One region of the Endozoicomonas sp. ALB115 genome, then DNA from elsewhere that is predicted to be linked to it. Evidence: predicted binding sites of a transcription regulator. Region 1 holds the regulator's gene; each other region holds the start of a gene.
The links. Region 1 encodes sigma-54, which starts transcription at its own class of promoters, with help from an activator protein. Its sites were predicted from a motif close to TGGCACNNNNNTTGCTNT; they were not measured.
Positions count from the first base shown of each region.

Region 2: the regulator sigma-54 is predicted to act here: its motif matches at 1,325-1,342, upstream of ACO6VE_RS19645 (CmpA/NrtA family ABC transporter substrate-binding protein).
Region 3: the regulator sigma-54 is predicted to act here: its motif matches at 1,746-1,763, upstream of ACO6VE_RS06495 (amino acid ABC transporter substrate-binding protein).

Region 1 is NZ_JBLYZG010000011.1:28,789-32,069, reverse strand. It holds gene ACO6VE_RS07285 (PTS sugar transporter subunit IIA) at 118-567, opposite strand; gene hpf (ribosome hibernation-promoting factor, HPF/YfiA family) at 595-909, opposite strand; gene ACO6VE_RS07275 (RNA polymerase factor sigma-54) at 1,286-2,749, opposite strand; gene dcuC (C4-dicarboxylate transporter DcuC) at 3,059-3,281, shown strand, end outside.
Region 2 is NZ_JBLYZG010000057.1:23,990-27,270, forward strand. It holds gene can (carbonate dehydratase) at 396-1,070, opposite strand; gene ACO6VE_RS19645 (CmpA/NrtA family ABC transporter substrate-binding protein) at 1,534-2,874, shown strand; gene ACO6VE_RS19650 (ABC transporter permease) at 2,915-3,281, shown strand, end outside.
Region 3 is NZ_JBLYZG010000009.1:100,001-103,281, reverse strand. It holds gene tdh (L-threonine 3-dehydrogenase) at 11-1,036, shown strand; gene folE (GTP cyclohydrolase I FolE) at 1,096-1,647, opposite strand; gene ACO6VE_RS06495 (amino acid ABC transporter substrate-binding protein) at 1,951-2,976, shown strand; gene ACO6VE_RS06490 (amino acid ABC transporter permease) at 3,159-3,281, shown strand, end outside.

The DNA.
Region 1 (3,281 bases):
GCAATGCATTTTGTCCGGGACTCAAAGAAGTGTGTTAACAACAAAAGATAAGAGCATTGTGATCAGTTGAACCTTTCAGGCCATCATTACCTATGATGGCCTTTTTTGTCACGTTATTCACTGTTCACTCATAGTACGATAGAGCATTGTCGTATTGGTAGCCGAACGTATTTTCTGAAGGGTCAGGGCAGAATGAAATCGCCCGGCCAGCGTCCTTAAAATTTCAAGATGTTCCTGGTTTTCGCCTTCTGGCACGATCAGCGCGAATACCAGATCAACGGGCTCACGGTCCACCGCATCAAAATCAACCGGTTCCGCCAGTCGTATAAAAAGACCGATAGGCTCCGGGCAGGCTTTGCAACGACAGTGGGGAATAGCCACGCCATCACCCAGTCCGGTGGTGCCAAGACGCTCCCGGGCAACCAGCGCTTCAAACAGTTCTTTGGCATTGATTTCGGGGGCATCGCTGCTGATGCGTTCAGCGATAAATTCCAGGATTTTCTTTTTGCTGGCCCCGTGCACCCCGTCAAGGGTGCGCTCGGGGGTTAGGATGCGGTGAATAATCATGCTGAATAAGAATGGCAACCTGATAAATCAAAGGGCATGGCCACTGGCACCCTGTTGCCTGTCCAGGGCTTTCTCTTTTCGTTTAACCAGCTGCCGATCCAACTTGTCCGAGAGCAGGTCAATGGCTGCGTACATGTCTTCGTGCTCGGCGGTGGCATTAATCTCGGCCCCGCGGGTATGCAAAACGGCTTCTGCTTTCTGCACCAGCTTTTCGACGCTCAGGGTCACCTGTACATTGGTGATATGGTCAAAATGTGAACCAAGACGCTCCAGTCTTTTGATCACATAGTCGTGCAGAGCTTCTGTTACCTCGACATGATGCCCACTGATGTTGACTTGCATGTAACGCTCTCCTGAATCCCATTATCCAGATAATCACCAGTCCGCGGGATTTTTCGTACTGGCTGAGTTCGATTCTATCACTGTCGGTGCAGCTTGGAATGCCCTGAGACAAAAAAAACTGCTTTTTGAACGGTGTATCAACGGAGCTTGTGTAAAAAATTCCGGAACACTGTTTCAATGTGATTGATGGGCGTCCCTTATCAATACCTATCAATGACATCCAAACTCCATTCGTCCTGAGCGGAGTCGAAGGGCGTAAGCACCATGCCCTGAATAAAGACTGTGCCAATCACCTTCCGTCCGTGCATCCAAGCGGAGCCGAAGGACGCTCAGGGTAAACGGAGATTGCACACATCAAACTCCTCAAAATGATGTACTAAGGCACTAACTGCTTACGCTCATTGGATGGCGGAATATTCATGGACTCACGGTATTTGGCAATGGTGCGCCTTGCTACCTTGATGCCCTGATCCCCCAGAATCGCTGCAATTTTATTGTCACTGAGGGGCTTGCGCGGTGTCTCTTCAGCAATAAGTTTGCGGATATGGGCCCGAATGGCCGTGGAGGAACACTCCCCCCCTTCCGTGGTGCTGACATGGCTGGAAAAAAAGTACTTCAGCTCGTAAACACCCCGGGGAGTATGCATGTACTTCTGAGTAGTGACCCGGGATATCGTCGACTCATGCATCCCCACCGCCTCGGCAATATCCGCCAGCACCAGGGGTTTCATGGCTTCATCCCCTTTTTCCAGGAACTCCTGCTGATAGGTAATAATCTGGCTCGCCACTTTCATCAATGTTTCATTGCGACTTTGCAGGTTTTTCAAAAACCAGCGGGCTTCTTGCAGATGGTTCTTCATGAACACATTGTCGCGGCTGTTATTGGCTCTCTGAACCATGGACGCATAATTATTATTAATACGCAGTTTGGGCAGGGCGTCGGAATTCAGTTCCACCGTCCAGCGTTCCCTGATTTTCCGGACGGATATATCCGGAACCACATATTCGGCTTCTGTCTGATCAATGGTGCTGCCGGGTTTTGGGTGGAAGCTCTGAATCAGGCTGAGGGCTTCTCGCAGCTGGTCTTCTTTCAGTTTGGCATGACGCATGATGCTGGCATAATCACGGGTGCCAAGGGACTCAAGGTAACGGGTGAGCAGTTTTTCTGCATTGTTGAAATGGGGTGTTGAGGGCGGCAGCTGACGAAGTTGAACCAACAGGCACTCTCTAAGGTCAACACTGCCACAACCCACCGGATCGAATTGTTGCACCCGGTGTTGCAGCACATGGATCTCTTCAATCTCCAGATCGTCCAGTTGGGATTGAAGAGAGACAAACAGGTCATCCAGCGTGCAGGTTAAATACCCATCCGGATTAACCGCCTCGATGATCGCCAGACCAATCAGCCGGTCCCGGTCGCTCATGGGCACCATATCCAGTTGCCATTCCAGGTGATCCTGAAGTGACTCCACAGCGGAGGATTTTGCCAGGGGGTCATAATCATCGTCACCGCTGCTGGCCGGCAGGCTGGAATACACGTCGTCCCAGGCGGAGTCCACGGGCAGTTCATTGGGAATGCTGTCTGACCATTCCGCCATCTCCTGAGGCTCAGGTTCTGAGGCTTTTTCGCTCAGATCAACGAGCTCTTCCCGTCCTTCAGTGCTGCTGGCGGTGTCCTCTGTCTGGCTATCGTCGGACTCCAGCATGGGGTTGGACTCCAGGGCCTCCTGAATCTCCTGCTGAAGATCCAGGGTCGATAGCTGTAGCAGCCGGATGGCCTGTTGCAGCTGCGGCGTCATGGTCAACTGCTGGCCCATCTTGAGCTGTAAGGAAGGCTTCATAGGCAACCGTATACCTTTACTTCGTTGTCCGTGGAGGCTGCAGAGGCTTACTCTCCATGTGCGGCTGATTATAAACCCATAGACGTTTCTGAAACCATAGCTTTAGCAAAAAATGTGCAAAGATTGAATACGATGAAATTACGTGTGTTTTTGTGTGGCTTATAAGCGCTTTCCGCCTTTAAAGTTCGGTCATAACGACTGTCAGAATGGTTAAAAAAAACTACCCGATCATTATTTGACATTGGTCATTTACAACCAAAAGTTCAAGAAATAACCTGCGCGAAATTTAGCCATTTTCAGGATTCCCCTGTGGATATACTCATCGTCATACCCGTAGTTGCACTGGTTATATACGCCATCGTGAAGAACTACAGTGCATCAGCCTCGCTGGCTATTGCCGGTATTGTCCTGCTAAGTGCCGCCGCGTTGATGGGGATAAAAGACATTCTGCCAGCGGCCAAGGCCACCGGTTTTATCCCCTTTGACCTGTTTCAACTGATGAACACGGTATTCAGCTTCCGCATGGCCAGCC
Region 2 (3,281 bases), on a different contig from region 1:
TGAACCGATGAAAGCGGATCACAATGCACCTTGCGACCCGCCCCCGTCTGATGCCAACAGATGTTCTTAGGGTAGACATTAAGCGTCTACTCCCCTCTTCGGGAAGTTAAAGATGGAACCACGAAGGACACGAAGAGCACAAAGAAGAGATTTTCTTTTCCTTCGTGCTCTTCGTGTCCTTCGTGGTTCCATTCAAAAGCCATTGAAAATGGAGGGGTAAGCTTAATGTCCACCCTAAGAACAGATGTTAAGGAATTGTCTTTTAATAAGTTCCCGATTTCCGTTCACCCTGAGCTTGTCGAAGGGTCGTGCCACCGAACTTCGACAAGCTCAGTCCGAACGGAGTCAGGCAATGAAAATAGGGAAGTTATTTCCAGACAACTCCTAAGGGCAAATCACCCTTCCAGCTTACTGGCGATGCTCTCAACCGCTGCCGGATACTGCACATCGATGTCTTCATTGGAACCAACGCTCAGACCGAGATCCCTGACCAGACCATCTTTCAAACCATAAACCCAGCTGTTTACGGTCAGTTTCTGGCCGCGATCCCAGGCATCCTGAACGATGGTTGTCTGACAAACGTTCAGCACCTGCTCCAGAACGTTCAGTTCACACATTCTCTGAAACTGCTCATCATCACTGCCAGCATTCTCTAGCAGTTCAGTGTGCTTTTTCTTAACGTCCTGCACATGCCTGAGCCAGTTATCGATCAGCCCCAGTTTGGAGTTGTTCATGGCTTCGCGCACACCGCCACAGCCGTAATGCCCCGTCACAATAATGTGCTCTACCTTCAGGTAGTCCACAGCATATTGGAGGACTGACAGACAGTTCAGGTCGGTATGAACCACCACATTGGCCACGTTTCGGTGCACAAACAGTTCGCCCGGAAGGAGGCCGACGATTTCGTTGGCAGGGACCCGACTGTCGGCACACCCGATCCAGAGATACTTGGGTGCCTGCTGCTCAGAGAGTTGTTCAAAAAAGCCGGGCTTTTCTTCACGAATGGACTTGGACCATTGGTTATTGTTTTCAAGGAGGTTTGCCAGACTGGACATAGTTTCCTGATCCATATTTCGGTTCCATAACTGGAAAATGTTATAGCAACTCCGCTCTGGCAAAACCAGTACTCAAATGTAAGAGGTTTGTAACCGGGGCATGCGGTGGTGATGTTCCAGATTAGTGCAAGCTCTGGGATGCAGCGGATGTAGCTGCACCGTTGTTGCTATCTCTGAAGTTTTCTTACGGGCTTAAACAGGCAAGGTATTTGTCCGCCAGAATAAGCTAACACTAGTAAATTCAGCTGGTTATCAAGTTTTCTGGTATTTGGCATGTTTTCTGCTGAACCACCGGCAGTCGATCTCTGTGCGTTGACTGATACCGGAAAAGAGTGATGCCTGATTACGGTGATCACAGTTCAAGGCAGAGAGGTCAGTTATCCAGGGGAGGGGAATAATGAAGTGGTTCAAGCCTTTTAAGAAGGCATCGGTTCAGCAGGCTGCCAAGTTAGGTAAGGTTGCTGCCATCAGTGCCGTCATGGGGGTGAGTGCTTTCACCGGGCAAGCCAGTGCCAAGGCAGACTTTGAGCTTGGCTATCCGGAAAAGGAAGAGTTGACCATTGGCTTTATCAAGCTGACTGATATGGCACCCATCGCCATTGCTTACGAGAAGGGCTTTTTTGAAGATGAAGGGCTCTATGTCACCATCGAAGCCCAGGCAAACTGGAAGGTGCTGCTTGATGGCGTGATTGACGGGCGTCTGGATGGTGCCCATATGCTGGCTGGGCAGCCTCTGGCGGCCACCATGGGCTTTGGTACCAAGGCCAATATCATTACACCATTCTCGATGGACCTGAATGGTAACGGGATTACGGTGTCCAATGAGATCTGGGCCCAGATGAAACCCAATATCCCCAAAATGGCCGATGGCCGACCTCAGCACCCGATCAAGGCGGATGCCCTGAAACCGGTGGTTGAGAAATTCCAGTCTGAAGGCAAGCCGTTTAATATGGGGATGGTTTTTCCCGTCTCTACCCACAATTATGAACTTCGCTACTGGCTGGCCGCCGGTGGTATTCACCCCGGATTTTATGCGCCCCATAAAGGGGATACCTCTGGCCAGATCGATGCCGATGCCCTGCTCTCCGTCACACCACCACCACAGATGCCATCCACCATGGAGGCTGGCACTATCTATGGTTACTGTGTCGGCGAACCCTGGAATCAGCAGGCGGTCTTCAAGAATATCGGCGTGCCAGTGGTGACCGATTATGAGATCTGGAAAAACAACCCAGAGAAGGTGTTCGGGATTACCGAGGCGTTTTATAACAAGTACCCCAATACCACCATACGTCTGACACGGGCCCTGATCCGCGCAGCCCAGTGGCTGGATGCCAACGAAAATGCCAACCGGCCTGAGGCGGTGAAAATCCTGTCACAATCCAACTATGTTGGCGCTGATTATGAAGTCATTGCCAACAGTATGACCGGTACCTTTGAGTACGAGAAAGGCGACAAACGACCAGTAGAAGATTTCAATGTGTTCTTCCGCTACAACGCCACTTACCCTTATTACTCCGATGCGATCTGGTATCTCACCCAAATGCGTCGCTGGGGGCAGATTGCAGAAGACAAGAGCGATGAGTGGTACAAAGAGCTGGCTGCCAAAGTCTATCGCCCGGATATCTATGAAAAAGCGGCACTGTCGCTGGTGGATGAAGCACTGGTTAAGTTGCAGGACTTTCCGGACTTCGAGTCAGAAGATGGCTTCCGTGATCCACAGACACACTTTATCGACAACCTGGTCTACAACGGCAAAAAGCCAAACGACTACATCAACCAGTTCAACATCGGTCTGAAGCAGGGTGACAGGATTTGATCCTGTTACCTTTTTTAAGGGAAGTGAAGGAGAGTGGATTATGACGGATGCCTCGGTTGTCAGTCAGTCAGTCAATGAGAGCAAGTCATCACCGTTGTCTTTTCTTGCCGGGCTGGGCATTACGGTGAATCCCGGTAAAGTGTTCAGCACGGTACTGATGCCCATCATTGGCATCGTCGTCTTTCTGCTGATCTGGTCTGGCGCTGCGCAGAATATTGATACCTCGCTGGGCAAATTTCCCGGGCCAGTGGCGGTGTGGGAGCAGTTTGGCTCCCTCTACCAGGAGCATGTCACCGAACGGGAAAAGGCAGAAGCCTTCTATCAGCGGCAGGAAAAACGCAATGCTGCCCGTGTCGCCAAAGACCCTGACTATGTGCCAAAAATCCGGGCCTATACTGGCAAGGAAA
Region 3 (3,281 bases), on a different contig from region 1:
AACTGACACTGTGAAGACATTAGCAAAAAGCAAAGCAGAACCCGGAATCTGGATGGAAGACCGCCCCATGCCAGAAGTGGGTTACAACGATGTACTGATCAAAATCCGCAAAACCGCCATTTGTGGTACTGACATGCATATCTATCACTGGGATGAGTGGTCGCAGAACACCATTCCGGTGGGTATGCACGTTGGCCATGAATTTGTCGGCGAAATCGTTGACATGGGTGACGGTGTGCGTGGCTTTGAGGTCGGTCAGCGGGTTTCCGGTGAAGGCCATATTACCTGTGGCCACTGTCGTAACTGCCGTGCTGGCCGCCGTCATCTCTGCAACTTTACTGTGGGTGTTGGCGTCAATCGTGATGGTGCGTTTGCCGAATACCTGGTGATTCCGGCGGTTAATGCCTTCCCGATTCCTGATGATATCAGTGATGACCTGGCCGCAATTTTTGACCCGTTTGGTAATGCGGTGCACACCGCACTCTCTTTTGACCTGGTGGGAGAAGATGTACTGATCACCGGTGCCGGCCCCATCGGCATTATGGCGGCAGCCATCTGCCGGCATGTCGGTGCCCGCAATGTGGTGATTACCGATGTCAACGAATACCGTCTGGACCTGGCCCGTAAAATGGGTGCGACCCGCGCCGTGAATGTTGCCAATACCGGTCTGCCGGACGTGATGGCTGAGCTGGGCATGGTTGAAGGCTTTGATGTGGGCCTTGAAATGTCGGGCAATGGTCGTGCATTTAAGCAGATGCTGGAAAATATGAACTACGGTGGCAAGATTGCACTGCTGGGCATTCCAGCCAGTGACACGGTGATTGACTGGAACCAGGTGATCTTCAAAGGTCTGGTGATCAAAGGTATTTATGGTCGCGAGATGTTTGAGACCTGGTACAAGATGACCAGCATGTTGCAGTCTGGTCTGGATATTTCTCCAATCATTACGCACCGCTTCCCGGTTGATGATTTTGACAAAGGTTTTGAAATCATGGGGTCCGGACAATCTGGAAAAGTGATTCTGGACTGGTGTTGAATCCAGGCAACAAAAAAGCCAGCAAATGCTGGCTTTTTTGTTGTCAATGATCAGGTTTGTCACCGAATAAAACGCAGAAACTCTTCCCGGGTTGGCTGATTATCTTTCATCAGGCCACGCATGACCGAAGAGGTCATGGATGAGTTCTGTTTTTCCACACCGCGCATCATCATGCACATATGCTGCGCTTCAATTACCACGGCAACCCCTTTGGCGTCGGTCACTTCCATAATGGCATCGGCAATCTGTTTGGTCATGTTTTCCTGAATCTGCAGGCGGCGGGCGAACATATCCACAATGCGGGCAAATTTGGACAGGCCGAGCACCTTACCATTGGGTACATAGCCAATATGGCACTTGCCAATAAAGGGCAGCAGATGATGCTCACACATTGAGTACAGCTCAATGTCTTTGATCACGACCATTTCGCTGATGTCGGATTCAAACACCGCACCATTAACGATCTCTTCCAGTGTCTGGCTATAGCCTCTGGTCAGGTATTGCATTGCTTTGGCAGCGCGAAGCGGCGTATCTCTAAGGCCTTCCCGATGAATATCTTCACCGACGGACTCAATAATGGCCTTGTAGTGTTCGCTGATTCTTTGAGACATTGGAAGAATTATCACTGCATGGTTATCGAAGTGGACGGCAGTTTAACACAATTAATACATAACCCGGAAAGCTGCTGAACGACTTTCTTTGCAAGGTTTGGCACAGGCTGAGCAATTTGAACAAGAAGAAGGGATGGCCAGGACAAACATGAGCGGCATAACAGTTGCTAGTGTTTTTGCTTGCAGGTATGGTTGAAAAACCATGAGCCAAAGCGCGGTTGCAATTGTCAGGTGGTTGAGCAGGGTTAACCTGTGCCGGACATCCCGTGCTGAAAATAATAACAACACCAAAGGAAAGATCTCATGATGAAAAGTCTGAAAACAGTCGCTGCGCTGGGTGCATTGGCGGCAGCGGGTTTGGCACCGGTCGCCAGCGCTTCGGCAACGCTGGAGTCGGTAAAGGAAAAAGGTTATGTGGCCTGTGGTGTCAGCACCGGCCTTCCGGGCTTCAGTAACCCGGATGATAAAGGGCAGTGGAGTGGGCTGGATGTTGATGTCTGTCGTGCCGTTGCTGCAGCGACTTTAAAAGATGCTGGCAAGGTCAAGTTTGTACCGCTTACCGCTAAAGAGCGTTTTACCGCTCTGCAATCAGGGGAGATTGATGTGCTCTCCAGAAATACCACCTGGACCCTGACCCGTGATGCCTCCCTGGGCCTGAACTTCACTGGCGTCTCTTACTACGACGGCCAGGGCTTTATGGTGAAGAAAGACCTGGGTGTGAAAAGTGCCAAAGAGTTGGATGGTGCTTCTATCTGTATCCAGTCCGGTACCACCAGTGAGCTGAATCTTGCCGATTATTTCCGGGCTAATAATATGGAGTATCAGCCCGTGGTCTTTGATACCTCTGACAGTACGGCAAAGGGCTTTGATGCGGGGCGTTGTGATGTCCTGACTTCTGACCAATCTCAGCTTTATGCCTTGAGAGTTCGTCTGTCCAAGCCTGATTCCGCAGTGGTTCTGCCAGAAGTGATTTCAAAAGAGCCGCTCGGTCCCGTAGTGCGTCAGGGCGACGACCAGTGGTTTAATATTGTCAAGTGGAGCCTGGCCGCCATGATTAATGGTGAAGAGCTGGGCCTGAACTCGGGCAATATCAACGCGCAAAAAGCCTCTTCTGATCCCAATGTACGTCGTTTGTTGGGTATTGACGGCCCTAAAGGTAAAGGTCTTGCCCTGGATGATGACTGGTCTCTGCGGATTATCGAGCAGGTGGGCAACTATGAGGAGATCTTTGAGCGTAATGTAGGTGCAGAATCACCGCTTCAGATCGATCGTGGCCTGAACGCTCTCTGGAACGAAGGCGGTATCCTCTACGCTCCTCCCTTCCGTTAATTCAATCGTTATGACATATACCCCGCTTGCACGCAACGCGTGAGAGCGGGAGTATGGACAGTCCTGCATTTCTGCAGAACTTCTGAAGCGCGGGAACAAGATAAGAAAAAGGGAGTTAGGTCGTGAGTGATCCTGAGCACGTATCCCATAAAAAAAATGCAAGACCCTCCTTTTTGGAGAAGATGTTGAAAGAGATGCTGAGGCTATGGCGTGATGCCTCCTTCAGACCGCTGTTGATGCAGGGAATTGTGGTGCTGTTGGTGGTGATGCTCGGTGTCTGGGTGATCAATAACACCATGAACAAC